One region of the Buttiauxella sp. genome, then DNA from elsewhere that is predicted to be linked to it. Evidence: predicted binding sites of a transcription regulator. Region 1 holds the regulator's gene; each other region holds the start of a gene.
What was found. Region 1 encodes PurR, which represses purine synthesis genes. Its sites were predicted from a motif close to CANGCAAACGTTTGCNTG; they were not measured.

Region 1 (8,101 bases):
CCGACGTAGAACAGAGAAAGGGCGAGTGCCCATAAAACCTGACTTCATAAAACAACAAACGGGAGCACAAAGGCTCCCGTCAAAACTTCATTATTATTATGCTGACGATCGAGCCGTTTTTAAGTATAGGCTCGCCGAAGCGGTGATTCAATAAAACATTGTTAGCCTGCTAATGACATTTTTGTCACGCTGATTTGCCACTTAATGTGCATCAGATTCAGCAGCTTGCCATGCTTCGGCTTTTTTACTGCGTTGCAGTAAGTAGCCCATTATCGACAACACAATGGTCACTAACATCACCGTGGTGGTAGTCAACAGTGGCGTGACCACCAACCAGGAGACCATCAGGCTTGCCAGGAAGCACAGGCCTAATTGCAGGGTATTTTGCAGCGCAGCGGCTTTACCGGTGGCTTGCGGGAATGGCAGCAGTGCTGATGCCACAACGATTGGATAAATTGCCCCGTTGGCGATGGCCATCACACAGAATGGGATCAGCAACAAGGTGAGATTAGCTTGCCCGCTCACTGCAACGGCCCACGTCGCAAATACGCTCACGGCATACAGCGCTAATAACCACGGCAGCATCTGCTGACCTTGCCATTTTTGTAGCGCGCTACGGCAACCATAACCGCCAATCAGGAACGCGATAGTTTGCGGAACATAGCTCAGGCCGATAGCCGCAGGGCTGTAACCCATGTCGTGAAGAATAAATGGGGAACCGGTAAGCCAGGCAAAGAAGCTGGCGGAGCAGGCGGCATAGATCAACACGTTACCGCTGTAGACTCGCGAACTGAGCAAGGACAGGAAGCTGACTTTATTGTCTTCAGTTTGTGGATGATGCTGGGTGCGTGGCTTCAGACGGAAGGTCGGGATCATCAGCACAAGCGTAATGACAAATAGCGTGGCGAAAATCGCCTGCCAGTCAAAGTGGGTCAAAATCCAGCTACCCAACAGCGGTGCCAGTGCAGGAGACAGGCCAACCAGCGGCATTATCGTGGCGAAAATACGATTCGCGCGATTCGCCGGATAGTAATCGGTTACCAGAGCCTGCCAGCTGACTGCCGCAGAACAGACGCCGACCGCCTGAACAAAACGCAGCACCAACAGCGCGGTGGCACTTTCGACCCACAGCATGCCAATACAACCCACGGCGAACAGACTTAAACCTGCCAGTAACACCGGTTTACGGCCGAAGTGATCGGACAGCGGGCCCCACATTAACTGGGCAAACGCAAATCCCGCCAGGAACAGACTCAGGCTGGCACTGACCGCCGAGGCATCAGTTTGTAAATCTTGCTGAATGGCAGCGAAAGCAGGCAGATACATGTCTGTGGCGAGGAAGCCCAGCACACTTAATCCAGCCAGCCAGATAAGAAATCCTTTTGAAGGTTGCATATTATTCTCTTGATTTAACGTGCAGGTTAATTACGGCGAGAGTGTACGGAGTGCAATTACGCTTGTGAAACGCTAATATTTGTAGGTTGCGTTCAAAAATTTTGTGAGCAAAGAAATGTGGTCAGAATACTCGCTGGAAGTCATAGATGCGGTGGCGCGCAATGGTAGCTTTAGTGGTGCAGCCCAGGAGTTACACCGCGTTCCGTCTGCCATTAGTTATACGGTGCGGCAACTTGAAGACTGGTTAGCCGTTCCGCTGTTCGAACGGCGGCACCGCGATGTGGAATTAACCCCCGCTGGCGTCTTTTTTCTCAAAGAAGGCCGCTCTGTTATCAAAAAAATGATGACGACACGGCAACAGTGCCAGCAGATCGCAAATGGATGGCGCGGACACCTGGCTATTGCGGTTGATAACATTGTTAAACCGGAGCGAACGCGGCAACTGGTGCTGGATTTTTATCGCCATTTTCCGGACATCGAACTGCGTATCTTCCAGGAAGTGTTCAACGGTGTGTGGGATGCGCTGGCGGATGGGCGTGTCGAAGTGGCGATTGGGGCGACTCAGGCGATTCCTGTTGGGGGGCGTTATGCTTTCCGCGATATGGGAACCTTGAGCTGGCGTTGTGTGGTGGCTTCCACACATCCACTAGCACAGCGCGGTGGGACGCTAAGCGATGATGACCTGCGTGACTGGCCATCGCTGGTGCTTGAAGATACTTCGCGTTCATTGCCTAAACGCATTACCTGGCTTTTGGATAACCAACGCCGGGTGGTGGTGCCTGACTGGCAGTCCGGTTCGGATTGTTTGAGCGCGGGTTTGTGTATCGGCATGGTGCCACTGCATATCGCCAGACCGTGGCTGGCTTCCGGGCAATGGAGCGAGTTAACGCTCGATAATCCTTTTCCTGACGCAGCATGCTGCCTGACCTGGCGGCAAAACGATGCATCGCCCGCATTGGCCTGGTTGTTAGATTATCTTGGGGATAGCGAGACGATGAATCAGGAATGGTTGCAGGAGCCTGAATAAATCAGGCTCCACGAACGGATTTCTCAGGTCGGATAAGCGCAGCGTCATCCGACATTAACTTAACGGCGATAGTCGCGGAACGGACCGTCGGCCACTGAACGGCGTTCAATCAGACGTGGATGCACTTCAATGGACTGCGACTCTTCGCGTTTGTTGACGATCCTGTCCAACAGCATGTTAAACGCTGTTTCACCCAGCGAATCTTTCGGCTGGTGGATGGTGGTTAGTGCCGGTGAGAAGAAACGCGCGTTACGCACGTTGTCATAACCGATAATGGAAATATCCTGCGGCACGCGCAGTCCCATTTCATCAGCGGCACAAATTGCGCCCATCGCCATGATATCGCCTCCACAGAAGACGGCGGTAGGGCGTTGAGGCTGGCCGATGATCTGCTGCATCGCGCGGTAACCCGATTCAGGTTCAAAGTCACCCTGAACAATCCAGTTATCTGGAATAGAAATACCCGCTTCTTCCAGCGCTTTCATAAAGCCTGCGTGGCGACCGCCGCCAGTGTTACGTTCCATCTGACCTGGGATCGCACCAATTTCGCGGTGACCGCGTTCAATCAGATAACGACCCGCCAGGTAACCACCGTGGAAGGCATTATCCACTACCGAGTCGGTGAAATCGGCCCGCGCTTCGCCCCAGTCCATCACCACCATCGGGATGTGACGGTACTCTTCAAGCATGGAGAGCAAGGATTCTGGATATTCAGAGCACATCACCAACAGGCCATCGACACGTTTTTGCGCCATCATTGATAAGTAAGCGCGCTGTTTTTCAAAGTTATTGTGTGCGTTACCCAAAATCAGGGTGTAGCCTTTTTCAAAGCAGCTATTTTCCACCGCTTCGATGATCTCGGCAAAATAAGGTGCTTCGCTGGAAGTGGCAAGCAGACCAATCGTTTTGGTGTGATTAACTTTCAGGCTTCGTGCTACCGCGCTTGGCGAGTAGTGCAATTCTTTAATTGCAGCCCAAACCGCGTTGCGTGTCTCTTCCGCCACAAAACGGGTTTTGTTAATCACATGTGATACGGTTGTAGTGGAAACGTTTGCGCGCTTCGCCACGTCCTTGATTGTCGCCATTAAATTTCACTCCGGGCCATATCGTAAACCCCTGATTACTAATGTGTTAAACGTTTGCGTACGCTGACTCCAAAGGCAACATGGTGGTTGCGGGTATGCCGGGATTGCGACATAAAACGGGAGGAGGGCATTGAATTGACGATACGCAATAAATTAGCGAGGGATTTTGGCCTATCCAGGGGAAAAGTGGAAGAGGGAAAATGGATATCAGGTTAAAACCTGGAGGATTTTTATCTCTGATTGTGGGAAAATCACCCGGACACACCGATTGTATGCCCAAATCAGTTCGATTTGCAGGTAGGTGGCAAATGAACGAATCCCGATGAACTTACTCAAGTAAGTGATTCGGGTGAGAGAGTGAAGCCAACAACCCTGCAAATTGAAGTGAGAAGGGCATGGGGAATAAAAGGAGTTTAGTGATGAGTACCGATCTGAAATTTTCAATCACGACCACGGTTATTGTTTTGGCTTTGATTGTTTGCGGCGCACTGACTGCCGTTCTGCACTGATTAAAATGGGCCGCAATCGCGGCCCATATCATTTCCCCCGTCATACTTCGAGCTTCAGGTGCGTTGGCTGCGCTCATTCACCCTGGTCACTTACTCCAGTAAGCTCCCGGGGATTCATGCGCTTACCGCCTTCCAGCAACTCGAATTATTTAGGGGGTATGCGATTAGATAGCCAGATTCTTCGCAACAAACGCCCAGTTCACCAGCGCCCAGAAATGCTCGAGGTAGTTAGGACGAGCATTACGGTAGTCGATGTAATACGCATGTTCCCACACATCAACCGTCAGCAGTGGTTTAGCCGCTGTAGTCAGTGGGGTGCCCGCGTTGGAAGTAGAAACGATCGCTAATGCGCCATCTTCCTGTTTAACTAACCATGTCCAGCCTGCGCCAAAGTTCTTGATAGCAGCATCAGTAAACTGCTGTTTAAACTCAGCAAAGCTCCCGAAGGACTTGTTGATCGCTTCCAGAAGCTCGCCAGTTGGTTCGCCGCCTGCGTTAGGTGCCAGGCAGTTCCAGTAGAATGTGTGGTTCCAGACCTGAGCGGCATTGTTAAAGACACCACCTTCGGAAGTACGCACGATCTCTTCGAGAGTTTTACCTTCAAACGCGGTGCCTTTAACCAGATTATTCAGGTTAGTGACATAAGTTTGATGGTGTTTGCCGTAATGGTATTCCAGGGTTTCGACGGAGATATGCGGGACTAAAGCATCTTTCGCGTACGGTAATGCAGGTAGTTCGAACGACATTGCTGACTCCTTATTACCCGTAATACTTCGAGCCACCTCTTTGTTGGCTGCGTTCATTCACCCAAATCACTTACTTAAGTAAGCTCTTCAGGAATCATTTTTTTGCCGCCGCGATGCGACTCGAATTACTTTGGGTATCTATTGTTAAATAGCCACATTTAGTGCGTGGTTAGGGTAACAAATTGAAAGGATAAGCAAAAGAGGAACTTACCTGCCCATTGAAGGGCAGGCGAGGGTTTTAACGAATGGTTTTTGGTGTCATGACGCGTTTAGCGCCAACATAGTGGCGTTGCCAATAGTCTTCGCTCAACGAGGTGATTTGAATATCCTGGCCGGTACGTGGTGACTGGATGAATTTTCCATTACCCACATAAACACCCACGTGATCTGCGGTGCCACGACCCTGGGTGCGGAAGAACACCAGGTCGCCCGTTTCGAGCTCTCCGCGATCGACCGACGAAGCATCACGCAGGTGATACATTTCGTTAGCGGTACGTGGAATACGGAACTTCACCAAATCTTTATATGCGTAATAAACCAGACCGCTGCAATCGAAGCCAGTACGCGGTGACGTGCCGCCCCAGCGATACGGTTTGCCAATCTGGCCCATCAATTTGTTCATCGCCGTTTTCTGTGCTTTTTGCACCCGGACTTTATGCGCCGAAGCAATCGTGGTTGGCTGCTCTGACTTAACTTTCACACAACGCGTTTTGTAGCCCTTACGTGGCTTACTGCATTTTTCGGTAAAAGTAACAGGCTGGACTTTCGCGAGCTGGGAGGATTTTTTGCGGTCATTTTTGGCAAGAGTCTTTGTTCTGGCACTGCTGGAGTTCTTAGCGGTTTTACTCTTCGAGGCAGTTGTTTCTTTTTTCTTGCTGGCCGTTTTTGCTGTGGTGTTCGTTTTCTTGCTGGCGGTAGTGGTTTTACTTTTACTGCTCTTTTCTGTGCTCTTCGTTGTGCTTTTCACAACGTGCGCTTTTTGCGCAGCCACGGGACGAGCGTGCTCAGACGCCTGCGTCAATGGTGTATACGGCAAGGTAAATAGCAGAGCACAGAGCGTGATAGAAATTTTTGTTATCCGCGCCACTCGACAATCCCCTGGTTAAAATGAATGCACGATGAATACCATCATGCCCGTGTATGATTTTGCGAAACCCGCCGATTCTAATCTATAAGACGTAATAAAGTTAATAACCTTTTTCTATTCGTCTTGTTGTTTCGTTACCGGACGCAAAAAAAATGACCAAACTAATGGTTGTCAGGCTATTTATTGATCGGGCTTATAGTTATTTCGTGATTTGCTGCTGCGGGAAAAGTGTTATTCTTGATGCATGTTGTCCCTCCATCGCCGTGAAACAGAGACCCTGTAAAAAATGGTGTTTTCTGGAGAGGGTGTCAATCGCTACAATGGCAGGCTACTGCCAAGACCAGGTTTGAGGAAGCAAGCAATGAGCACAATTGAAAAAATCCAACAACAGATTACTGAGAACCCAATCCTTCTTTATATGAAAGGTTCTCCGAAACTGCCTAGCTGCGGTTTCTCTGCCCAGGCTGTGCAGGCGCTGTCTGCCTGTGGCGAGCGTTTCGCTTATGTCGATATTTTACAGAACCCGGACATCCGTGCTGAGCTGCCGAAATATGCTAACTGGCCGACTTTCCCACAACTGTGGGTTGATGGCGAACTGGTTGGCGGCTGCGATATCATTATTGAGATGTATCAGCGTGGCGAACTGCAGTCCTTGATTAAAGAAACTGCGGCGAAGCACAAGTCTGAAGAGTCTGACGCTGAGTAATTAGCAGTTTTATCAGAAACAAAAAAGCGACCTGTTACGGTCGCTTTTTTTATGCTTTGGATTCGGGTTCTTCAGGCAGTGGGAGTGGCCAACCACCTAAGCGCTTCCAGCGATTCACTATCTCGCAAAACAGCTGAGCCGTTTGTTCTGTGTCATACAGCGCGGAGTGCGCCTGGCTGCTGTCAAATGGCATACCTGCGGCAATACAGGCTTTCGCCAGCACGGTTTGGCCTAATGCCAGCCCGCTGAGTGCTGCCGTGTCAAAGGTAACAAACGGATGGAACGGGTTACGTTTTAATGAGGCGCGCTCAGCAGCCGCCATCATAAAACTATGATCGAAGGTCGCGTTGTGAGCCACCATGATCGCACGGTTACAACCGCTGTCTTTGATGCCTTTGCGCACCATTTTAAAAATCGCATGCAGCGCATCATACTCACTAACGGCACCACGCAACGGGTTGTGCGGGTCGATACCATTAAAGGCCAGCGCTTCTGGCTGAAGGATTGCGCCTTCAAAAGGTTCGACATGGAAATGCAGAGTTTCATCAGGCACTAACCAGCCGTCTTGATCCATCTTTAAAGTGATGGCTGCGACTTCCAGTAAAGCATCGGTTTTAGCGTTAAACCCGGCGGTTTCAACGTCAATTACTACCGGATAAAAACCACGAAAACGGTCGCACAGGCCATGCAGTTGCGTGTTGTCAGACATCAGGATCTCTTAATACGGGGAAAAAGCAGCGCGCATTATGGCAAATTTTATGAAGGGAAGCTAACGGGCGCGACATGCACCCGTTAGTTGGATATCTAGTTGGATATTAGTTACCCAGGCCTTTGCCGGCATCTTTACTTTCGATAAGCTCAATCTTGTAGCCGTCTGGATCTTCAACGAAAGCGATAACGGTAGAACCGCCTTTCACTGGACCGGCTTCGCGGGTGACATTGCCACCGTTTTTGCGAATACGCTCGCAAGCTTGTGCTGCGTCATCAACGCTCAGAGCGATATGACCGTAAGCATTGCCTAAATCGTAGCTCTCGGTGCCCCAGTTATAGGTCAGCTCGATAACCGCTTCTTCGGTTTCCGGGCCGTAGCCAACAAACGCCAGAGAGTATTTGTACTCAGGATTTTCACTGGTACGCAGAAGGGTCATGCCCAGAACATTGGTGTAGAAATTAATTGAACGTTGCAGGTCGCCAACACGCAGCATGGTATGAAGTAAGCGCATAAAATCCTCTTTCCCCGTTGATGCATCAAGCCGTAACTCGAATTATTTGGGTAAATATTAAAGGGTTAATTTATCAATGTGAGGTAAGTATATACCCAAAATAATTCGCGTTGAAGAAAGGCGACCAGGCCGTAAGTCCCCAGGAGCATAGTCAACTATGTGACTGGGGCGCACGGATGCAGTCAACGCATCTACAACCCGAAGTATGACGGGTAAGCGGCGAATTCACGCCGCTATCAATGGACAGTTCTTATAATGTTGGGTAATCGGTGTAACCTTCAGCGCCGCCACCATAGAAGGTTTCCGGGCGTTGGGCGTTGAGT
Region 2 (8,101 bases), on a different contig from region 1:
GAATGCGCATGTCTATACAGAACACTATGCCTGACTATGACTTAGTCGGCCAATTATTGAACCAACAAGGTGTGGGTCTGACGCCCGCAGAAATGCATGGCCTCATCAGCGGCATGCTGTGCGGTGGCAACAAAGACACCAGTTGGCAACCACTGCTTCATGACCTGACAAACGAAGGGTTAGCCTTTGGTCAAAACCTTGCGGATACCCTGCGCCAGATGCACGGTGCCACCGGTGATACGCTCGAAGATGACGGCTTTATGTTCCAGTTATATCTGCCGGATGGCGACGACGTCTCGGTGTTTGACCGTGCCGACGCACTGGCGGGCTGGGTCAATCATTTCCTGCTTGGCCTGGGTGTCACTCAGCCGAAACTCGATAAAGTCACTGGCGAAACCGGCGAAGCTATCGACGATTTGCGTAACATTGCGCAATTGGGCTACGACGAAGACGAAGATCAAGAAGAGCTGGAAATGTCGCTCGAAGAGATAGTCGAGTACGTGCGTGTTGCAGCGCTGCTGTGCCATGACAAATTTACTCGCCCTGTACCCACAGCGCCAGAAGTCCAGAAACCAACTCTACACTAACAACAATAAACTTCAGGAGGTGTGATGAATCAGCACGAATTTCTCCGGCGCCGTCAGGCGTTGTTAGCCAAAATGGCTCCGGCAAGCGCCGCGCTCATCTTTGCTGCTCCCGAGGTAACACGCAGTGCAGACAGCGAATACCCGTATCGCCAGAACAGCGATTTCTGGTATTTCACCGGTTTCAACGAACCTGAAGCGGTACTGGTGTTGATTAAAAGCGACGAAACGCACAACCACAGCGTTTTGTTCAACCGTCTGCGCGATAAAACCGCTGAAATCTGGTTTGGTCGCCGTCTTGGTCAGGAAGCGGCACCTGATAAACTCGGTGTCGATCGTGCACTGGCGTTTTCTGAAATCGGTGAGCAACTGCATCAGCTGCTCAATGGCCTTGATGTTGTCTATCACGCGCAAGGTGAATACGCCTACGCTGATAGCATTGTTTTTGCCGCACTCGACAAATTACGCCGGGGTTCACGCCAGAATCTCACCGCTCCCGCCACACTGACAGACTGGCGTCCGTGGGTTCACGAACAGCGCCTGTTCAAATCAGAAGAAGAAATTAATGCGATGCGTCGCGCAGGTGAAATCACCGCGCTGGCACATACCCGAGCGATGGAAAAATGCCGCCCCGGGATGTTTGAATATCAGCTCGAAGGCGAAATCCTTCACGAATTTAACCGCCACGGTGCGCGATTCCCGTCTTACAACACGATTGTTGGTAGCGGCGAAAATGGCTGTATTTTGCATTACACCGAAAACGAGAGCCAAATGCGCGACGGCGATTTGGTGTTGATTGACGCCGGTTGCGAATATCAGGGCTACGCAGGTGACATCACCCGTACCTTCCCGGTTAACGGTAAATTTACCGCACCGCAGCGGGCGATTTACGACATCGTGCTCGAATCGCTGGAAACCGCGTTGCAGCTTTACCGCCCTGGTACATCAATGCAGGAAGTCACCGCGCAAGTGGTACGCATTATGGTTGCAGGCCTGGCGAAGCTCGGCATTCTCCACGGCGAAGTGGATAAGCTGATTGCCGAAAACGCTCACCGTCCGTTCTTTATGCACGGTCTGAGCCACTGGTTGGGACTTGATGTTCACGACGTCGGTGCCTATGGACAAGAGCGTTCGCGCGTACTTGAGCCAGGAATGGTGATTACGGTTGAACCGGGTCTGTATATCGCGCCCGATGCGGATGTTCCCGCCGAGTACCGCGGTATTGGGATTCGTATCGAAGACGATATTCTTATCACCGCAGAGGGTAACGAAAATCTTACCGCCAGCGTCGTGAAATCGGCTGACGACATCGAAGCGTTAATGGCGGCGGCGCGTCAGTCATGAGCGTAATTATTGTCGGCGGAGGGATGGCTGGAGCAACGCTCGCGCTGGCTATTTCCCATTTGACCCACGGTAAGTTGCCGGTTCATTTAATTGAAGCGGCAGCGCCTGAATCGGCAGCACATCCGGGTTTTGATGCGCGTGCCATTGCCATCGCCCAGGGGACTTGCCAGCAGTTGACGCGGATTGGCGTGTGGCCAGCTATCCAGGATTGCGCGACCGGGATTACCTCTGTTCATGTCAGCGATCGCGGACATGCAGGATTTGTCACGCTGGATGCCAGGGATTACCAAATCCCGGCGTTGGGGCAGGTGGTGGAATTGCATGACGTCGGTTTGCGTTTGTTCGCTCTGCTGCGCAAAGCACCCGGCGTAACATTGCATTGCCCGCAGCGCGTCACCTCTTTTACCCGTGAAACCGATAAAGTCAGCGTGCTGCTTGATAACGGCACGCTGCTTGAAGGCAAAGTGCTGGTCGCGGCAGATGGTTCCCGTTCGTCACTGGCCACGCAGTGTGGCATCACCTGGCAGCAACAGGATTACGGACAGATTGCGATTATCGCGAATGTCAGTACATCGCAACCTCACAATGGTCGTGCGTTTGAGCGTTTCACCGAACACGGTCCACTAGCGATGTTGCCGATGTCTGATGGACGCTGTTCGTTGGTGTGGTGTCATCCGCAGGAAGCGCAGGCAGAAATAGCGCAGTGGGATGATGAACGGTTCTGCAATGAGTTGCAGCAGGCATTTGGCTGGCGGCTTGGACGAATCACCTTTGGCGGTGCACGTAAGCACTATCCATTAGCGCTGACCACACCTTCGCAATCGGTATCTCACCGGGTTGCGCTGGTGGGCAATGCCGCGCAAACCCTTCATCCGATTGCCGGGCAAGGTTTTAACCTCGGATTACGCGACGTGATGTCACTGGCTGAGAATTTGGCGGCAGCGCACAAGTTATCTCAGGATATTGGTAGTTATGCTGTTTTGGCAGAATATCAGCAGCGCCGCAGTGAAGATAAAATGGCGACTATCGGCGTAACGGATGGCTTAGTTCAGTTGTTCGCTAACCGCTGGGCTCCGCTGGTGGTAGGGCGTAATCTTGGGCTGATGGCGATGGAACAATTTACTCCAGCGCGAGATGTGCTGGCTTCGCGTACGCTTGGCTGGGTTGCGCGTTAAAACCTGTCACCAGCCTTATTTTTTTGCCATTTTGCCCCAGAAATGTGCTCGAAATCCTCACGTACATGAGTACGCTCCGGTTTCTCCGCGCATTCCCGAGACAAACTGTCAGCAACATATATGCCTGGTGAGCAGGTTTATAAATGTAAAAGGAGAGTCAATTTGCAAAGCGTTGATGTGGCGATTGTTGGTGGTGGCATGGTGGGTCTGGCAGTAGCCTGCGGCCTGCAAGGGAGTGGTTTGCGTGTTGCGGTACTGGAGAACCATCTGCCACAGCCGCTGGCTCCTGAATCTGCACCAGCATTGCGTGTTTCGGCCATCAATGCCGCAAGCGAGAAGTTGCTGACTCACCTTGGCGCCTGGCCAAAAATCATCGGCAGCCGCGCGAGTTGCTATCACGGCATGGAAGTGTGGGATAAAGATAGCTTCGGGCATATCGAATTTGACGATAAATCCTATGGTTTCAGTCATCTAGGTCATATTGTCGAAAATGCAGTGGTTCATCATGCATTATGGCAGCGTGCTGAGCAGTGCAGTGATGTCACGTTGATGGCACCCGTCGAACTGCAACAAGTGGCATGGGGTGAAAACGAAGCCTTTATTACCCTCAAAGATGGCACCATGCTGACCGCGCGCTTAGTGGTCGGGGCTGATGGCGCGAACTCATGGCTGCGCAATCAGGCCGATATCCCGCTGACTTTTTGGGATTATCGCCACCATGCGCTGGTTGCCACCATTCGTACCACTGAACCGCATCAGGCGGTGGCCCGTCAGGTTTTCCATGGCGACGGCATCCTGGCTTTCTTGCCGTTAAGCGACCCGCATTTATGTTCGATTGTCTGGTCACTTCCTCCGCTGGAAGCCGAACGGATGCAACAGGCGAGTACGGAAGAATTTAATCAGGCGTTGTCTGTCGCTTTCGATATGCGCCTGGGTTTGTGCAGTGTTGAAAGCGAGCGTCAGACATTCCCGCTGACAGGCCGCTACGCGCGTAGTTTTGCTGCGCATCGACTGGCACTGGTTGGCGATGCCGCCCATACCATTCATCCGTTGGCCGGGCAGGGCGTGAATCTTGGCTTTATGGACGCCGCAGAACTGATTGATGAAGTCCGTCGTTTGCATCGCCAGGGTAAAGATATCGGGCAGCATTTGTACCTGCGTCGCTACGAGCGCAGCCGTAAACACAGTGCCGCCATGATGCTCGCCAGTATGCAGGGTTTCCGCGATCTGTTTGCCGGAAACAACCCGGCGAAAAAGCTTCTGCGTGATATTGGCCTGAAACTGGCTGATACCCTTCCTGGAGTGAAACCACAACTGGTTCGTCAGGCGATGGGGTTACACGATCTCCCAACCTGGCTCCGTTAAACGCTCGTCATACTTCAAGTTGCAGCGGTTTTGGCTGCACTCAGTTACCCCAGTCACTGACTTTAGTCAGCTCCTGGGGATAACCGGGTTGGCCGCCTTGCTGCAACTCGAATTATTAAGCGCATTCGGTGTGACAACGATCACCTTCCCTCATTTGAAAAATTCTAATCTTACCCTCTATCTCGGATTACTTTTTCTCATCCCACGTTTTTAGCGATGTAGTGAATTTGTTTCTGAAATGGTCGTAAATGTTAGCTAACGCTAAATTATGACTTAAACACTTCTTGTTTATGCGTAGTGAATCGCATTTTTGTAGTTGAATACTCTGCATCATTCCCTCCTGATTTTGGTCATAAGCTAATGCAATGACCGTTTTCACCTTATGGTTTACTCCCCCATTCAGTGGTAAGTTCAGACGAAAGGTAACGTTTGCGTCGCTATCGGGATCGGTGGCGATGTTGGGTTTCGTCTGATGAACGGAAAAGCGAAAAGCGCTTTTCAACCAGATGGTTAAAGAGGAAAAAATGACTCAAAAGACCCCTTTGTTTGAACAGCACAATCTCTGCGGTGCGCGAATGGTAGATTTCCATGGCTGGATGATGCCATTGCACTATGGGTCGCAGATTGACGAACACCATGCGGTGCGCAACGATGCCGGTATGTTTGATGTTTCACACATGACCATTGTTGATCTTAAAGGCAGCCGTACCCGCGAATTCCTCCGTTACTTAGTGGCAAACGACGTTGCCAAACTGACCCAGCCGGGTAAAGCCCTCTACACCGCCATGCTCAACGCCTCCGGCGGTGTTATCGATGACCTGATTATCTATTTCCAGACTGAAGACGACTTCCGCCTGGTGGTGAACTCTGCCACTCGCGAGAAAGATTTAGCCTGGATTAATCAACACGCTGCACCTTTCTCCGTTTCCGTCACCGTGCGTGATGACCTGTCGCTGATTGCCGTTCAGGGGCCAAACGCTAAGGCAAAAGCTGCAGAGCTGTTTACCGAAGAACAACGTCATACCGTAGAAGGGATGAAGCCATTCTTTGGGCATCAGGCGGGCGATCTGTTTATTGCGACCACCGGCTACACCGGTGAAGCCGGTTACGAAATTGCTATGCCGAATGAAAAAGCGGCCGAGTTTTGGGCGCATCTGGTCGAGATCGGTGTGAAGCCTTGCGGACTTGGCGCGCGCGATACGCTGCGTCTGGAATCAGGCATGAACCTGTATAGCCAGGAAATGGATGAAAGCATTTCTCCTCTGGCAGCGAATATGGGCTGGACCGTCGCCTGGCAGCCTGAAGATCGTGATTTCATTGGTCGCGAAGCACTGGAACTCCAGCGTGAGAAAGGAACCGAGCAACTGGTTGGTTTGATCATGACGGAAAAAGGCGTATTACGTAATGAGTTGCCTGTTCGTTTTACTGATGAATCCGGCAACCTTCATGAAGGCGTAATCACCAGCGGGACTTTCTCGCCGACACTGGGTTACAGCATTGCTTTGGCGCGCGTGCCTGCGGGCATTGGCGAAACGGCCATTGTGCAAATCCGTAACCGAGAAATGCCGGTAAAAGTCACTAAACCAATTTTTGTTCGCGGCGGTAAAGCTGTCGCGCAGTGAATTTCGAAATCAGGAGAACAACAATGAGCAATGTGCCGAACGAATTGAAATACAGCAAAGAGCATGAATGGCTGCGTAAAGAAGCTGATGGTACCTACACCGTAGGGATCACCGAGCACGCGCAAGAGCTGCTGGGCGACATGGTGTTTGTAGACCTGCCAGAAGTGGGCGCAACCGTCAGCACTGGTGATGATTGCGCTGTGGCTGAATCTGTTAAAGCTGCCTCTGACATTTATGCACCGATCAGCGGCGAAATCATTGCGGTGAACAATGAACTGAGCGACACGCCAGAGTTGATCAACAGCGAGCCATACACCGCAGGTTGGATCTTCAAAATCAAAGCAAGCGACGAGTCTGAACTGGACGGTTTGCTGGACGCAACTGCGTACGAAGCTCTGCTAGAAGACGAATAATCTTTCCCCCTCTCCCTGAGGGAGAGGGGATCGCACGGCTTTCTCCCTCGCCGCAAAGTCAGGGGAATGAATTTGTAGGGTGGATAAACGTAGTGTCATCCACCGCTAAAGCCCCACATGTTTCAGGAATCACCGCTCATGACCCAGTCTTTACGTCAGCTTGAAAATCACGAAGCGTTTATCGACCGACACATTGGACCGAACGCACAACAACAGCATGAAATGCTGGAAACAGTCGGCGCTCGTTCGTTGAACGAATTGATAGCCTCTATCGTTCCTGCTGATATCCAGCTTGCTGAACCACCACAGGTGGGTGAGGCTGCTACAGAATTCGCGGCCCTGGCTGAATTAAAGACCATTGCCAGCCGTAATAAACGTTTTAAAACGTACATCGGCATGGGTTATACCGCGGTACAAACTCCGCCGGTTATCTTGCGTAACATGCTGGAAAATCCAGGTTGGTACACGGCATACACGCCGTATCAGCCGGAAGTCTCACAAGGCCGTCTCGAAGCGCTGCTCAACTTCCAACAAGTGACGCTGGATTTGACGGGGCTGGACATTGCCTCTGCATCTTTGCTGGACGAAGCGACCGCTGCGGCAGAAGCCATGGCGATGGCAAAGCGCGTCAGCAAACTGAAAAACGCCAACCGTTTCTTTGTGGCAGCCGACGTACATCCGCAAACGCTGGATGTTGTCCGTACACGTGCTGAAACCTTCGGCTTTGATGTGATAGTCGATGACGCCGCGAAAGTGCTGGATCATCAGGATGTATTTGGTGTGCTGCTGCAACAAGTTGGCACCACCGGCGAAGTCCATGACTACAGCGCTCTGATTATCGAACTGAAACAACGCAAAGTCATCGTGAGTGTTGCCGCTGACTTTATGACGCTGGTTCTGTTAACCGCACCTGGCAAACAAAGCGCTGACATCGTATTCGGTTCCGCACAGCGTTTCGGCGTACCAATGGGTTACGGTGGTCCACATGCTGCATTCTTTGCTGCTCGTGACGAATTCAAACGTTCCATGCCAGGTCGTATTATCGGTGTTTCACGCGATGCTGCGGGACGCACCGCACTGCGCATGGCGATGCAAACTCGTGAGCAACATATTCGCCGCGAGAAAGCGAACTCCAACATTTGTACTTCCCAGGTTCTGCTGGCGAACATTGCCAGCCTGTATGCGGTATTCCACGGCCCGGCCGGCCTGAAACGCATTGCAGGGCGCATCCACCGCCTGACCGATATTCTGGCCGCTGGCCTGCAACAAAAAGGCCTGGTGCTGCGTCACAAACATTGGTTCGACACACTGTGTGTGGAAGTGACCGATAAAGCCGCTGTTTTGGCGCGTGCTGAAGCGAGTGAAATCAACCTGCGCAGCGACATTCTTAATGCAGTTGGCATCACTCTTGATGAAGCCACTACGCGTGAAGATGTACAGGCACTGTTCAGTGTATTGCTGGGTGACAACCATGGTCTGGATATCGACAAATTAGATCAAAACGTTGCGGGAGATAGCCTGTCTATTCAGAAAGGCATGTTGCGTGAAGACTCGATCCTGACGCATCCGGTGTTTAACCGCTACCACAGCGAAACCGA
Region 3 (8,101 bases), on a different contig from region 1:
GGCCTGGCATTTGCTGTGCAGTACCAGGGCAAAAACGAGCGTAGCAACGTAGTTGCTCCAAGCGTTGATGACAACGGTACCATCTCTCTGGGTCGTGCTGGTAACGGCGCTAAAGCTAACGGCGACGGCGTAAGCACCGCTGCGACTTATGACATCGGCGAAGGCTTCAGCGTTGCTGCTGGTTATGAAACTGCTGACCGTACCAACGAGCAGGTTTCTGCAGGTACTTCTACCGCTTGGGCAAGTGCTGGTGGCGACCGCGCTGAAGCATGGTCTACTGCTGCTAAGTACGATGCGAACAACATCTACGCTGCAGTTATGTATGCAGAAACTCTGAACATGACTCGTGAAGCTGATAACAACTTCGCTAACAAAACTCAGAACTTCGAAGCTGTAGCACAGTACCAGTTCGACTTCGGTCTGCGTCCATCCATCGCTTACGTGCAGTCTAAAGGTAAGGACCTGAAATCTCGCGGTACCTTCAACGGCGGTGATGCTGACCTGGTTAAATACGTAGAAGTGGGTACCTGGTACTACTTCAACAAAAACATGAACGTATACGCTGCGTATAAGTTCAACCTGCTGGACGACAACAACTACAGCGAATCTGCTAAACTGGCAACAGACGACCAGGCTGCAGTTGGTATCGTTTACCAGTTCTAATTATCCAGCAACTTCGTTGCCAGATGGTTCAAAAAACAGGGCTTCGGCCCTGTTTTTTTATACCTGCAAAGTAGAAAAAAATAACTTGTGACAAGAGCGGTTTCTTTTTGTTGCAAACGGTTGGCATTTACTAAAACAGCAGTTAACCTGAGAGCGTTACTCCCTCGATATCACAATGGAAACTCGTCATGTTTGAGAACATTACCTCTGCTCCAGCTGATCCAATTCTTGGCCTGGCCGATCTGTTTCGCGCCGATGACCGTCCGACTAAAATTAACCTCGGCATTGGTGTATATAAGGATGAAACGGGTAAAACTCCGGTTTTGACCTGCGTTAAAAAAGCAGAGCTGTATCTGCTGGAAAATGAGAACACCAAGAACTACCTCGGCATTGACGGTATTCCAGAATTTGGTAGCTGCACCCAGGAATTACTGTTCGGGAAAAATAATGCTCTGAGCGCAAACAAACGTGCTCGAACTGCACAAACCCCGGGTGGTACAGGTGCGCTGCGTGTTGCTGCTGATTTCCTCGCTAAAAACACCACCACCAAACGTGTGTGGGTGAGTAATCCAAGCTGGCCAAACCATAAAAGCGTGTTTAACTCCGCAGGCCTGGAAGTGTGCGAGTATGATTATTATGACGCGCAGAACCACTCTCTGAATTTCGATGGTCTGATTAACAGCCTGCAAGCAGCGCAAGCGGGTGACGTGGTGTTGTTCCACGGTTGCTGCCATAACCCAACCGGTATCGATCCAACAGCTGAGCAGTGGAACACCCTGGCAGAAATGTCACTGGCTAAAGGCTGGTTGCCGCTGTTCGATTTCGCCTATCAGGGCTTTGCTCGTGGTCTGGAAGAAGATGCTGAAGGTCTGCGTATCTTTGCTGCAAGCCACCAGGAACTGATTGTTGCCAGCTCTTACTCTAAGAACTTCGGTCTCTATAATGAGCGCGTGGGTGCCTGTACGCTGGTTGCTGCTGATGCAGATACCGTCGATCGCGCGTTCAGCCAGATGAAATCTGTTATTCGTGCCAACTATTCTAACCCACCAGCGCACGGCGCATCCGTTGTTGCCACGATTTTGAGCAACGACGCGCTGCGTACTATCTGGGAACAAGAGCTGTCTGACATGCGTCAGCGTATTCACCGTATGCGTCAGCTGTTCGTGAATACCCTGCAAGAGAAAGGCGCTAACCGCGACTTTAGCTTTATCATCAACCAGAACGGCATGTTCTCGTTCAGCGGCCTGACCAAAGAGCAGGTGCTGCGTTTACGTGAAGAGTTCGGTGTGTATGCAGTTGCTTCCGGACGTGTAAACGTTGCGGGGATGACGCCAGATAATATGGCTCCACTGTGTGAAGCCATTGTCGCTGTGCTGTAAAAGCCAGACCGATAAAAAAAGAGCCGCGCAATGCGGCTCTTCTATTTTGCAAACTGCCCTTCCCAGATTTACCAGACCGGTAATTCGTCTTGCAGGAACGGATTATGCAGGCGCTCGTAGCCCAAAGTCGACAACGAGCCATGGCCTGGAATAAACGTGACATCATCGCCAAGTGGCAACAGTTTACGCTTAATCGAATCAATCAGTGCTGCGTGGTCACCACGTGGGAAATCACTCCGCCCCACTCCGCCTTTGAAAATCACATCACCGGAAATCAGTAACTGTGATTGCGCATCAAAGAACACGACATGGCCCGGTGTATGGCCAGGACAATGCAGCACTTTTAACGGCACATTGCCTACCGACACATTATCGCCTTCAATTAGCCAACGATCTGGCGTCAGTGGCAAACACTCTTCAAGCCCAAACATCTGGCTTTGCGCCGGTAAACCTTGAAGCCAGAATTCGTCTTCTTTTTCCGGCCCAATAACGGGAACACCGTAATGTTCTGCCAGTTCAGCGGCGGCTCCAACATGATCAAGATGACCATGCGTCAGCAGGATCTGTGTGACCATCACGCCTTTCGCCGTGACGTGCTGGATGATTTTTTCAGCTTCGCCGCCAGGATCAACCACTGCTGCTTGCAGCGTTTCTTCACACCAAATCAATGAACAGTTTTGGGCAAATGCGGTGACCGGAATAATGTGATAGTTCATGAGGCTCCAATACCGGCAACAATCGCCGGATTCCGTTGTTTTACCAGTGCCTTAGTGGCCCGGTATCAATATGCACAAAGTTGCTGCTGGGGTAGTATCCTACACCACCTGCACGCATAGATAATGCTGCTTTGCGAATATTGCTCAACGAAATCCCTTCAATATGAAAATCCATTGCCTGCCCTTTGGTGTGATAGCTTTTTTTCGCCACCCCACGGCTGCGAGCGCGTAGTTCATTATTGGTGTCCACAGAGCGATAACCCGACACCAGTTGCACTGGTTTGTTGGTCCCCAACAAGCCTTGCAGGCGATAAAGTTGGTCAAATAATTTAGGGTCGATGGATTTAATTTTATTCGCGCGATAATCACGGAAGAAATGATTAAGTCTTGCTAATTCATCCTGAATATAGCCTTTACCATCGAAAAATTCGGCTTTTAATGACTCACCAGTATGCAAATTATTGAGAGTCAGAATGCGCGGGCGCGGTGTTGATAGCATAGCAAATGCTTGTGTTGGCAACAGCGAGGCACCCAAAGCCACGCCGCCCAACGCCAGCAGCTTGCGGCGGTTTGCGTCAAATTTGTCCATGATGTCCAGGTCTACATGTAATAAACGATCGAATAATATGCACTTCAGGCGCACTGCCCGCACCTTAACCGCCAAAACAACATGAGTCAAGGCACGCTAAAACCCAGATAAACCGGGTCCTGTAGAGGACCCGGATGAGTTTCACAATTATTACGACCGCTAATTCATTAGAATTGCTGCATTTACCGTATCAATAACTCAGCTTTTGAAAGGATTTGTGCGCCAGATCGCGCGGTGAGATCATAATTGTAAATATCAGTTCGATATTGTGTCCGACCATCATCACCGACAAATGCAGTCAGATAGTAGAGATTGACTGGAATTGTCTGACGAATATTCACATATTTGGTGCTGCCATCTTTAAGCTGGCTGGAAATCCGTGCATCGTTCCAACCCGCATCTTGCAATAGCATGTTTGCCAGTTCAGACGCTTTATTGACCCTGACGCAACCAGAGCTCAGCGCACGCGCATCTTTCTGGAACAGGTTGTGATTTGGCGTGTCATGCAAATAAATCGCATCAGAACTTGGCATGTTAAATTTATATCGACCTAACGAGTTCTGCGTGCCAGGTTTTTGCTGGAAGCGGAAAGGCAAATTGCTGGCCGTGATGGTTTCCCAGTCCACGCGCCACGGGTCTATAGATTCGGCATTGTTACTCCAGCCACGCAGCACGCTATAACCGTGTCGGTCGAGATAGCCCGGATCCTGGCGCACTTTTGGCAGAATATCATTACGCGCAAGTGTTGGTGGGACGTTCCACGGCGGATTAACCACCACATTATTGAGCGCGCTGCTCATCATTGGCGTTTTACGATCGGGACGTCCAACAATTACGCGCGAAGCCAAGACTTCACTGCCGTTAAGGTAATAGCTCAGGGAATAGTTAGGGATATTGACCATGATGCCGGTATCGAGTTTCTTCGGCAGTAATCGCAAACGTTGAATATTTAACGCCACCAGCGATGCACGCTGTTGTGGCGTCACATTCAGCCAGTCACGGGTGAGTTGCCCAATCGAGCCATCAACACCCAGCCCTTGCCATTTCTGGAAGCGTTTCACCCCTTCCACCAGCTCTTTGCTGTAAACACTTCTCACCGCTGGAGCCGATTTCTTTTTCTTACCCGCTACCGCATCTGGGATCTGTTGTGTGGTCTGCTCACTGTCTAACTGAATAGCCGAGGGGCTAACGGCAACGGCGGCAGTAGATGAACCCGCACGTTCAGGAAGCGGTAAAGCAGGCTCGGCTTGAAGCATGCCAGTACGAGCCAGAATCTCTCTTAGCGCTGGCGTATCATTGCTCCACTGCCCCGGGCGAAGCGTTTCGCGGCCCGTCAGTTGTGGCCACGGACGCGAATCACTTAACAAATGCACTAAAGATTGATGCAGTTTGGCGTACTGCGGATGTTGCGGCGCAAGGGTTTCGACAAAACTCACCAGCGTTCCCTGGTCAACCGCCACCTGCCATTGGTTAATCACAGAAATGGGCGGCGTTTGCATCTTGTAAGGTTTGGTGCTGTACAACCAGCGGTTGCCTTCCGTTGGGATGCCGTAAACAAATTGCAGATAACCCATCATCGCATCAGATAATACGATGTCGCGGGTTAAACCGGTAACGGACGGATCGGTGAGCAGCTCAACCCATGTGGTGAATTGTGGCTGAATACCTGCAATCGCCAGTTCAGCAAGCTGTTGCTGGAAAGCCTTAACCGCATCGCGGTTCTCCCACATCGGCTTCATCTCACGCGCAGCATAGAACGCCGAGAGCGCATTCAGGTAAACCGGGGTGTAACCCGCAGGCAAACTGGCGACCAGCTGAGAACGACTTTGTGCGGCAGACATGCCTGTTGAGTTGAGTGGTAACACGCCCACCATATTAGCGGTAGCGGTAGATTGTGGTAATGGCTGGTCTGGAGAACTCGCGGGTTCAATGCTCACCGCAGAGCTGTCAGATTGAACGACTGCTGGCTCATCTGCATGTGCCATAAACAGTGGAGCGAAACTGAGTGCCAGCCCAAATGAAAGCGCTGACAGTCGAAAACCGTGCAATTTTGTAAGCAACATCCCTTGCCCCCTGTTTTTCACTTTCTATTTCCCCCAGTTTATGTCGCTGGGTTTTAATATCAGTATATAAACAGGAAAAAGTAATTGCCCGTATAAATGTAAATAAAATTAAAGATTAAGAACAATCAACAAAAGAAACGCGGGCCGAAGCCCGCGTTTTTTATGATGCATCTAAAGTGTCAGCAACCGGCTCGGGAAGCGGCGGGGCAAAGCCTCGCAGACCTACAACGTGAACGTGTTCATGGTTCTGAACCACTTTACGGACCAGCTTATAAGTGGTGCCTTTTTCTGGGCTGATGTTCTCTGGCGCTGCAATGATCAGTTGCATTTCAAGTCGTTCGCACAACTCAAACAGCGTGGCAATCGACTTCGCATCCAGTCGTGCGGCTTCATCGAGGAACAGCAAACGGCATGGGGAAATGTCTTTACCGCGTAGACGGCGCGACTCTTCTTCCCAGCTTTGAACCACCATCACCAGAATCGACATCCCGGTACCGATGGCTTCACCGGTCGACAACGCGCCACTTTCTGCACGCAGCCAACCATCTGAACCACGGTTAACTTCCACTTCCATTTCAAGGTAGTTACGGTAGTCGAGCAGTTCTTCACCGATAGTCTGCGGCGTACGTTGACCCATATCAATCTGTGGATTCAGACGTTGGTACAGTTTCGCTAATGCTTCAGAGAAGCTCAGGCGGTTGGAGTTAAACAGATCCTGATGCTGCTCATGTTGTTCGGAAAGCACATCCAGCAACGTCGCATGGGTTTCACGCACGTTCACATTCAGACGCACGCTGTTCACCTGGCCGAAGGAGACACTTTGCAGGCCCTGGTTCAGCATACGGATACGGTTTTGCTCGCGCTGAATAGTCTTACGGATGATATTCGCCACACTGCGAGAACTGATCGCCAGTTTTTGCTCGCGTGAAGTCAGCTCTTCCGTCAGACGGCTTAGTTCAATCTCCATCTGCTCGATAGCTTCAACAGGATCATCGGTACGGATAATGTCCTGGCGAATACGCTCGCGAAGATGCTGATAAACGGCCACGAAGAACTGAATCTTACGTTCCGGGCGCTTCGGATCTTCAGACATACGCAGCACATCACGCAGGTGTTCGTTGTCGGCAACAGCCAGACGCAGCGCGCCCAACGCTTTATCCGAGATAGAACGCAGTTCATCACCGGTGACGTATGCCAGCTCGCGACGATTCAAACGGCGTTCAACCCCATTCTCTTTCACCATCCGCATCACGGCACACCAACCGGCTTTCGCGGTCACAACCTGCTCGCGCATTTCGAAATAGCTGCGTTCCAGTTGCTTCAGTTTACGCGTCAGGTTGCTCATCTCCGCTTCACACATCGTCAGCGCTTTCTCAAGCTGATTGCGGCGGGAGCGGTTATTGCTCAATGCGGTGTGCAATTCATCACGACGTGAACGTGCGCGCTCTTCAGCACCAATATCAGCACGAACACCGATGTCCTGCAGTTCTTTGTGCAGGTCGGTTAACAGCTCTTTTTTGGTATCAAATGAGCTTTTCAGTGACGCCATTAACTGGCTGAACTGGCTTAATTGCTGTGCATGCTGACGCAAGGCTTCACGGGAGCGAGTACGTTCTGCTTCGGCTTGCTCAAGACGGCTACGCAATTTCTCGTTTAAATCGCTGTTGCCATCAAGCATTGCGGCGGAGTCAGAGTAGCTAAAGTGCGCTCGACGCTGCACAACTTCAGTCAACGCAAACGCCTGCTGACGGGCGTCACGCTGCACTTGCTGTGCGTACTGGTAATCTTCTTTTAACTGCTCGAATTGCTCAGGGTCACTTTGCAGTACCGATGCCACGGCTTCGAGTTTAGTCAGTTGAGTACCGAACTGATGCAGGAAGCGCGCGGCTTCTTCTGCCTCGTCGAGGCGTTCACGGATCTCATCACAACGGTCAGCCAGGGTTTCGTCATTAAGCAAGCTGATACGCGGCAACAGGCGGTTAAGTTGATCAACCCCTTCTTTCGCCTGATCATATTGCTGACGTTGCTGCTGATTGTCATTTTCATGGCTGCTGATAGCACGTTCAACTTCACCACGACGGGTGTTGAGCTGGCGAATTTCAGCTTCCGGGTCGTCATCAAATGCCACGCCCAAATGCTGGCCGATGAAACGACTGAATGCCTGGTGTAAACGCTGTGATTTCTGCACATCAAACGACAGTGTCGCAAAACGCTCTGCCAGGGTTTCACGTTCCGCATGCAGGCTTTCAAGGCGATTCTCACGCGCCGCACGGCCAAATATTGGCAGATCAGGCAAGCGAGAATAACGCCACTGGCGTTCAGCGGTTTTCACCAGAACGGCTGCGTTTAATTCTTCAACGGTAAATACGTTGTCATCGAAGGAAGACGGATCCCCTTCGATTAAATACAGGTCTTCCGGGCAATCTTCCAGGTTGTCTAGCTGCTCGCGCACCAGCGATAAATCTGGCACCACAATGGCGTGACGTGACGGACCATACAAAGCCGAGAAGTAAGGAGCATCGTCGAGACTAATATCGTCATAAATTTCGGACAGCAACACGCCGCCAAAACGTTCTGCCAGCGCATTTAAACGAGGGTCTTCGGCACCGCCGGGTTGGCTAAGGCGCTCGATTTCTTCGTCGATAGCACGTTTACGCGCACCCACTTCATCACGTTCAACCGTGACATCAC
Region 4 (8,101 bases), on a different contig from region 1:
TAGAAGGCTATTGGAAAGGCAAGAAACAACATAATGAGTATGGGAATTAAACCGCCATATCCTGCACGAATAGGGAAGAATAAAACCCCGGCGCCGATGGCCGTTCCAAATAAACCTAATGTCCATGTGGTGTCAGATTTGCGCCATTGCGATGTAACTTTTTGACCAATAATTGTTGCATCTGTATTACTCATAATAATGTTCCTTAAGTAATTCTATACGCGTGATATTTCCAACTGCACCGCTATTAATGGCGATGCAGCTTTATTAATTGGAGGAGTATGTCAAATATCGGCTGAACCTGTAATTTGTGAAACGCGAGAGAGATCAATATTTCCACCAGAGATAATACTAACTGTTTTACGCCCTTTAATATAGTGATCGAGTTTTCCGCTTAATAATGCAGCAGACGCCAGGGCACCTGCCCCTTCGGTGACCACTTTATTACGTTGGATCAAGGCAACCATACTATTTCGGATTTCATCTTCACTGACCAAAATAATATCGGTGACTAATTTTTTAACGATTTCAAAGGTAAGACGACCTGGCCGCGCAACATCACAGCCGTCAGCTAATGTCCCTGACGTACGATGTGACATTAACTCGCCCTTGTAGAATGATGCCGCCATGCCATGGACGTTCTCTGCCTGAACCCCAATGATATTGATTGTCGGGTTAATGGATTTAATCGCCAGGGCGATACCGGCTATTAAGCCACCGCCACCAATAGGCACAATCACGTTGTCGACGTCGTATAAATCTTCAAGGATTTCAAGGCCGATCGTCCCCTGGCCGGCAATCACTTTTTCATCGTCATAAGGTGGAATAAAGATACGTCCTTCCATTTCAACGATTTCACTCACTTTGGCGATGGTGTCGTTGAAGTTATCGCCGTGCATCACAACCTGTGCCGAGTAGTCAGACGTGGCGGCCACTTTGGATTTAGGTGCGCCATTTGGCATCACCACTTTGCCGTTAATGCCGAGGATGGCACAAGACAGTGAAACGCCCTGCGCGTGGTTACCCGCAGAACACGCCACAACTCCTTTGCGTTTTTCTTCTTCAGTTAAAGAACTGAGCTTATTAAACGCACCACGGATTTTAAATGAACCGGTACGCTGCATGTTTTCAAATTTTAAAAATATTTCGCCTTTGCAGCATTCGCTAAGATAATTAGAGCGTGGCATTCCTGTTTTGTAGATATAACCAGCAAGTCTTTTTTTTGCTTCGAGTACATCAATAATAGTGACAGGAAGTTCATAGTCGATATGCATGTTGACCTCAGCATTTAAAAACAAAAAATAGGCGTGGTGACAATGTAATTAAATCATCACCTGGAATTAGTTATAGAATTCGTTATCAACCACTAAAGTAAATTAAGCTACTTCAGTTAATTGATTGAATTGAAATCTGCTTCGTAATGAATGTTTTTTTGCCAGCTCAACTAATGTTGCTGCGGATTGGTGAATGCGATAATTCTTAGACCATACAGCAGCATAGCGAGCAATAGGTAATTTATCTGCAACGGGGATTTTAATAAATAAGTTAGACCCGAATGGAGAAATCATGTCCCGTGGAATAACTGTCAGGAAATCGGCATTCAACACGAGATTATAAATGGTGACGACTGAATCTGTTTTAACGATGTTTTCGCTTTTAATATTATTTTTTTGCAATGTGGTGAGAAGCTCACTGTAATATCCCATTTCGGTTTGTGGCAATACCCATTGTTCCTGAGTTAACTCACTGAGCGTTGTCATCCCTTGAGTCGCCCGGGTTCGGCTGGCCACCAAAATGAATTCCGACTCAAACAGCGGTTCAATATGCAAATCCTGTAGCAGCATTTCATCGCTCAATGTGCCAATGGCAAAATCCAGACGCCCATCGCGGATGGCAGGTAAGAAAGAGGATAACTGGGCTTCAAACATTGAAACCTGGGCCTGCGGGAACACTTCTTTAAACTCTTTCATCATCCCGGGCAAAAACGTAAAACCAATCAAAGAGGGGTAACCGAATGACACGTCGACTACGCTGTTACCAACCATTTGATTCATTTCGCTACACAAGTTTCTTAGTTCACGAGTAATGGATTCTGAATAAGTCAGTAGGACTTTTCCCGCCTCGGTTAATTTTACCCCGGTGTTTTTTCTGATGATAAGTTCTAAGCCAAAATAGGCTTCCATGTCGCTGATAATTTTGCTGACCGCAGGTTGAGTCAGACTAAGTTGTTTTGCAGCAGAACCAAATGAACCACTCCTCACCACTTCCTGAAAGACAAGCAACTGTTGTGTTTTAGGTAATGTATTATTGTCCATGAAGTTCTGCACCTGATTAATTATCCATGCAGCAGATCATAACGAATTGCGCTGTAGATGTTATGTGGCTTGACTCACAAATACTCGACCGATAATTGCATGAAATGCAACCATTCAAAAAATATCATTTAAAAACATATAGTTATGAAATAGCGATCTGCCTTTAATATGATGAATATCAACCTTATTCGCCCTGATAAAATTAAGTTATGGAGATAATTTAATCATATAAGATGAAATAAAACGCTGTTTATACTGTTTTTTATAATAGCAAGAGAAGATTTATCTTGGTTGAACATCAGTATATTAAACAAACTTTGCCATTTTTAAAAATTTATTAATAAATAAACTGGGCTTATTGATATAAATATTTAAGTATACGATTTGATCTATTAAATATTAAAAATTGAACCTGTAGCACTCTTTCAATAATAAATACTGAGATAAAAACGATTGCCCTCTCAACAATGCAAAAAAAAAGCCCGCACGAGGCGGGCTTGATTCAAGCATTTACTGCTTCAAATTACAGAACGTCTACTGCGTTCAGTTCTTTGAAAGCCTGCTCCAGACGGGTGATCATAGAAGTCTGTGCAGAACGCAGCCATACGCGTGGATCGTAGTATTTTTTGTTCGGCTGGTCTTCGCCTTTAGGGTTGCCCAACTGGCCCTGCAGGTAAGCTTCGTTAGCTTTGTAGTAGCTCAGGATACCTTCCCAAGTTGCCCACTGAGTATCGGTATCGATGTTCATTTTGATAACACCGTAGCTCACGGAATCTTTGATTTCTTGAGCTGTAGAACCGGAACCGCCGTGGAATACGAAGTTCAGAGAGTTGTGCGGCAGGTTGTGTTTCTTAGAAACATAATCCTGAGAATCACGCAGGATAGTCGGGGTCAGAACCACGTTACCTGGTTTGTAAACACCGTGCACGTTACCGAAAGAAGCCGCGATGGTGAAACGTGGGCTGATTTTGCTCAGTTCGGTGTAAGCGTAATCAACGTCTTCTGGCTGAGTGTACAGAGCAGAAGCATCCATATGGCTGTTGTCTACGCCATCTTCTTCGCCGCCGGTGCAACCCAGTTCGATTTCCAGAGTCATGCCCATTTTGGACATACGAGCCAGATACTTAGAGCTGATCTCGATGTTTTCTTCCAGAGACTCTTCAGACAGGTCGATCATGTGGGAAGAGAACAGTGGTTTACCAGTTGCTGCGAAGTGTTTTTCACCCGCGTCCAACAGGCCGTCGATCCACGGCAGCAGTTTCTTAGCGCAGTGGTCGGTGTGCAGGATTACTGGCACGCCGTAATGTTCAGCCATCTGGTGAACGTGGTGTGCGCCAGAGATAGCACCCAGGATTGCAGCACCCTGAGGAACGTCAGTTTTCACGCCTTTACCCGCGATGAACGCAGCGCCACCGTTAGAGAACTGAACGATTACTGGTGCTTTAACTTTCGCAGCAGTTTCCAGTACGGCGTTGATAGAGTCGGTGCCTACGCAGTTAACTGCTGGCAGAGCAAAGTTGTTTTCTTTTGCTACCTGGAAAACTTTCTGTACGTCATCACCAGTGATTACACCAGGTTTTACGAAATCAAAAATCTTAGACATGGTTGTTTGTCCTGTATCGTCGGCCAATTTGCCCGTTAGGGTAAATGAAGAAATATTAACCACCTACCATTCACTGTAAGCGGCAAAAATTGAACGGGCAGGATAACCTGCCCGTAATCATTACTTCTTAGCGCGCTCTTCGAGCATTGCTACTGCTGGCAGTACTTTGCCTTCCACGAACTCCAGGAATGCGCCGCCCCCAGTGGAGATGTAGGAAATTTTGTCAGCAATACCGAACAGGTCGATAGCTGCCAGAGTGTCGCCGCCGCCTGCGATAGAGAAAGCTTCGCTGTCTGCAATTGCATTAGCAACGATTTCAGTACCTTTGCGGAAGTTCGGGAATTCGAACACGCCAACCGGGCCATTCCACAGAATGGTTTTTGCATTCTTCAGGATTTCAGCCAGTTGAGCTGCAGATGCATCACCGATGTCCAGAATCTGCTCATCTGATTTCACGTCGTTTACAGATTTCAGAGTTGCGGTTGCAGACTCAGAGAACTCAGTCGCTACGCGAACATCAGCAGGAACCGGGATATCACAGATAGTCAGCAGGCGTTTAGCTTCGTCAACCAGGTCTGCTTCGTACAGGGATTTACCTACATTGTGGCCTTGAGCAGCAACGAAGGTGTTCGCGATGCCACCGCCAACAATCAGCTGGTCAGCGATTTTGGACAGGGAATCCAGAACGGTTAATTTGGTAGAAACTTTAGAACCGCCAACGATAGCAACCATTGGACGAGCAGGTTCTTTCAGTGCTTTACCCAGCGCGCTCAGCTCTTCAGCCAGCAGTGGGCCTGCACAAGCGATGTCTGCAAATTTGCCCACGCCGTGAGTAGAAGCTTGTGCACGGTGCGCAGTACCGAATGCATCCATTACAAATACGTCGCACAGTGCAGCGTATTTTTTAGACAGGGTTTCGTCGTCTTTCTTTTCGCCTTTGTTGAAGCGAACGTTTTCCAGAACAACCAGTTCACCCGCCGCAACTTCAACGCCATCCAGGTAATCTTTAGCCAGACGAACAGGAGCAGACAGCTTGTCTTTCAGGTAGTTAACTACCGGAAGCAGAGAGAATTCTTCGTTGTACTCGCCTTCAGTCGGACGACCCAGGTGAGAAGTTACCATCACTTTTGCGCCTTGCTTCAGGGCCAGTTCGATAGTTGGCAAAGATGCACGGATACGTGCGTCAGATGTCACTTTCCCTTCTTTAACTGGTACGTTCAAATCTGCACGGATCAGAACACGCTTTCCAGCCAGATCCAGATCGGTCATCTTAATTACAGACATGGTGAATCCTCTCGTTGATTCTTAAAGTTTTGCGGACGCTTTATGCGCCTTACCTGAAACCACTTGCGGCCATGACTAACGTCGTGTCGAGCATTCGGTTAGCAAAGCCCCATTCGTTATCACACCAGACTAAAGTTTTAATCAGATGTTGCCCACTGACCCGAGTTTGCGTGCCATCAACAATGGCACTATGCGGATCGTGGTTAAAATCAGTCGAGACCAACGGTAATTCCGTATAGTCAACTATACCATGAAATGAATCACGTGCTGCTTTTTGCAGCAACTTGTTGACTTCATTGGCATTAACTGCATTTTTCACTGTCACACTTAAATCGATTGCCGTGACGTTAATGGTCGGAACACGTACCGCAATCGCCTCAAATCGGTCGTTAAATTGCGGAAAAATACGTGTGATACCAGCAGCAAGACGCGTATCTACAGGGATAATAGACTGGCTGGCGGCACGCGTGCGGCGCAAGTCTGGATGATAGGCGTCGATAACCTGTTGATCATGCATAGCAGAATGGATGGTGGTTACCGTGCCCCACTCAATACCGTAAGCATCATCAAGCAATTTGATAATAGGAATAATGCAGTTTGTAGTGCAGGAGGCATTTGAAACGATGCAATGTTCAGCCACCACACTTTCATGATTCACACCGTAAACCACGGTGGCATCGAGGTCGTTACCGCCAGGATGGGAGAAGAGGACTTTTTTGGCACCGGCTGCAAGATGCGCTTCACCGTCTGCACGGGAACCAAACACACCGGTACAATCGAGCACCACATCCACGCCCAGTTCACGCCACGGTAAATTTTCAATTTCCGGTTCGTGCAAGATACGGATGGTGTCATCACCTACCCATAACTGACTGCGTTCCTGACGAACGTCCCAGGCGAAGCGGCCATGACTGGTGTCATACTTCAACAGATGCGCCATACCCGCAGCATCAGCCAGTTCATTGATTGCTACCACGGTAATTTCCGCACGGCGACCGGATTCGTACAAAGCACGTACCACGTTGCGCCCAATGCGACCGAAGCCATTAATTGCTATGCGTACGGTCATATCTCTCCTGCCAGAATCCCTGAGACTAAGTGGCTGACAGAGTAATCCAGCAATCGTCTGAGGGGAATCCTCGCACTATCGAAACTGCAATTGTTTGCTTAATTGTCGAACATTCATTCGACTGAAACGCTTCAGCCATGTTAAGCGATACGGGGAATAAATGGAACGTTACCCCATGACAGGCAACCGATCTTCTGACGTACGTCACAAATTTGATGGAATAAATGCAACGACAAAAGGTCGGAGGATGAATAATGACCAGTTAAAATCAAGAATAATGGAAAAACAGCGGGCCGCAGTAACGGCCCGTGTCGCTATAAAATTTGATGGTAACCGCCCTGCTCATCCATACATAACTGCATATTAGCGGGCTGACTGTTTTCAAGAACCCGCAGCACATTTAGCCCGTCGGTCATCTGGAAAAAATCTACCGCCTGTTGCCGGGTCAAACCACCGCGCATTTTCCTGCCAATCAAACGTTCTGAGAGCCGTTCAGGTTGGGCCGAAATAAATACTGAATAATCACATAACGCCCGCAATGATTGCCATTCAGGTTGATTGAGCAGCAACCAGTTCCCCTCAACCACAACAATCGGCGCCTTCACCGTGATCGCATTTTCTACCGGGTCGTGCAAATTACGATCGTACTGCGGCCATTCACTTTCGGGCTGATGCAAAGCACGCAGCGCATCAGTCAGCTTTGCAACATTAAAAGTCTGCGGTGCACCTTTATGCTGCTTGAGATTATTCGCCAGCAGATAGTCGTTGTAGTGATGGAAGCCATCCATCGGCAAAGCCTGGATCACCGGTAATTCTGTATCTTGCGTACTCAGATATTCCCAAAAAGCCGCCAGCGTCGACTTACCGGTGCCTGGCGGAGCCGCCAGAAACACCACCAGCCTACGCTGCAACTGCCTTTGCTTTTCTGCTAACTGCTTTAACAATGGCTTATGTAACGTCTCGACCTCTTGATCGTTAAAGCGGGCTTGCGTCTCTAATCCATTAATCTTTAATGTGACATTCACCAGACTAGCTCCTTCAATAATGAAGTCACCGCCAGAGATAACGCCGTTTTCACCAGATTGCCGTAACGCACTTCGGAATAAATAGAGAAGTCCGAATACTTCATGCTTTTAATTGCATTAAACAGCGTAGCGTTTTGGGTAATTGAATTCAGGTTCGCAATGAAATCGTAAGTGACATCATCATGAAACTGTATGGTCTCTTTGCTGTGTTGCACAAAATCGCAAAACTGGGCAAAACAGGTAATATCGGCATACAGCCATTTATCCATTTTCCCCAGCGCGTATATCAGGCGCAACGCAACGTCGATATCATCCAGCGGCCCACTTCGGGCAAGCAATGGCTTAACGGCGTACTCGACGATCTCTTCATCATTATCAACAAATAACGAAGGCAGAAATTGCCTGATACCGGATAACAAAATATCGTGAGCGACGCTCATAAATGAGGCCAGATCATTTTGCGCTTCCAGCCTTTCAAGCACATCATCTTCGTTCAACGTGGTCATCAATAGCTCAGGACATTAAAGGTGATGTAGAGAGTCTATAATATTACAGGTGCGCTCTATACCATTAATCAAAAGCGTTTGAGTGCGTACCACATCACCTTCCTCACGCACGCCTTGCAGAATATCCCCTCCCGTCACGCCAGTGGCGGAGAATAAAACCTCATCGCTTTTGACAATTTCATGCAGACTGTAAATGCGGTTAACCTCAACGCCCATTTCAGCACAGCGGCGATGTTCAGAATCCGCAATCAGGCGATTCTCCCGGGACTCCCCTTTTGCCTGGCAAAAATCTAAAAGCT

Region 2: a site for PurR is predicted at 4,887-4,904, ahead of gcvT (glycine cleavage system aminomethyltransferase GcvT). Genes of this name have one in related genera too.
Region 3: a site for PurR is predicted at 773-790, ahead of WBL83_RS04000 (amino acid aminotransferase). Genes of this name have one in related genera too.
Region 4: a site for PurR is predicted at 6,451-6,468, ahead of epd (erythrose-4-phosphate dehydrogenase). Genes of this name have one in related genera too.

What each region holds. Positions count from the first base shown of each region.
Region 1 is NZ_JBAVHX010000010.1:298,566-306,666, forward strand. It holds gene punC (purine nucleoside transporter PunC) at 202-1,395, opposite strand; gene punR (DNA-binding transcriptional activator PunR) at 1,511-2,422, shown strand; gene purR (HTH-type transcriptional repressor PurR) at 2,482-3,507, opposite strand; gene WBL83_RS10195 (YnhF family membrane protein) at 3,927-4,016, shown strand; gene sodB (superoxide dismutase [Fe]) at 4,181-4,762, opposite strand; gene WBL83_RS10205 (C40 family peptidase) at 5,001-5,849, opposite strand; gene WBL83_RS10210 (Grx4 family monothiol glutaredoxin) at 6,211-6,555, shown strand; gene rnt (ribonuclease T) at 6,605-7,264, opposite strand; gene gloA (lactoylglutathione lyase) at 7,371-7,778, opposite strand; gene WBL83_RS10225 (alkene reductase) at 8,029-8,101, opposite strand, start outside.
Region 2 is NZ_JBAVHX010000008.1:78,012-86,112, forward strand. It holds gene WBL83_RS05760 (YecA family protein) at 9-587, shown strand; gene pepP (Xaa-Pro aminopeptidase) at 612-1,928, shown strand; gene ubiH (2-octaprenyl-6-methoxyphenyl hydroxylase) at 1,925-3,103, shown strand; gene ubiI (FAD-dependent 2-octaprenylphenol hydroxylase) at 3,266-4,468, shown strand; gene gcvT (glycine cleavage system aminomethyltransferase GcvT) at 4,993-6,090, shown strand; gene gcvH (glycine cleavage system protein GcvH) at 6,114-6,503, shown strand; gene gcvP (aminomethyl-transferring glycine dehydrogenase) at 6,642-8,101, shown strand, end outside.
Region 3 is NZ_JBAVHX010000004.1:753,170-761,270, forward strand. It holds gene WBL83_RS03995 (porin) at 1-663, shown strand, start outside; gene WBL83_RS04000 (amino acid aminotransferase) at 852-2,042, shown strand; gene WBL83_RS04005 (MBL fold metallo-hydrolase) at 2,111-2,758, opposite strand; gene WBL83_RS04010 (DUF882 domain-containing protein) at 2,799-3,347, opposite strand; gene ldtD (L,D-transpeptidase) at 3,530-5,410, opposite strand; gene mukB (chromosome partition protein MukB) at 5,571-8,101, opposite strand, start outside.
Region 4 is NZ_JBAVHX010000008.1:56,902-65,002, reverse strand. It holds gene tdcC (threonine/serine transporter TdcC) at 1-194, opposite strand, end outside; gene tdcB (bifunctional threonine ammonia-lyase/L-serine ammonia-lyase TdcB) at 285-1,274, opposite strand; gene tdcA (transcriptional regulator TdcA) at 1,377-2,315, opposite strand; gene fbaA (class II fructose-bisphosphate aldolase) at 2,839-3,918, opposite strand; gene pgk (phosphoglycerate kinase) at 4,039-5,202, opposite strand; gene epd (erythrose-4-phosphate dehydrogenase) at 5,252-6,271, opposite strand; gene WBL83_RS05665 (nucleoside/nucleotide kinase family protein) at 6,586-7,296, opposite strand; gene WBL83_RS05660 (MltR family transcriptional regulator) at 7,293-7,802, opposite strand; gene glpX (class II fructose-bisphosphatase) at 7,818-8,101, opposite strand, start outside.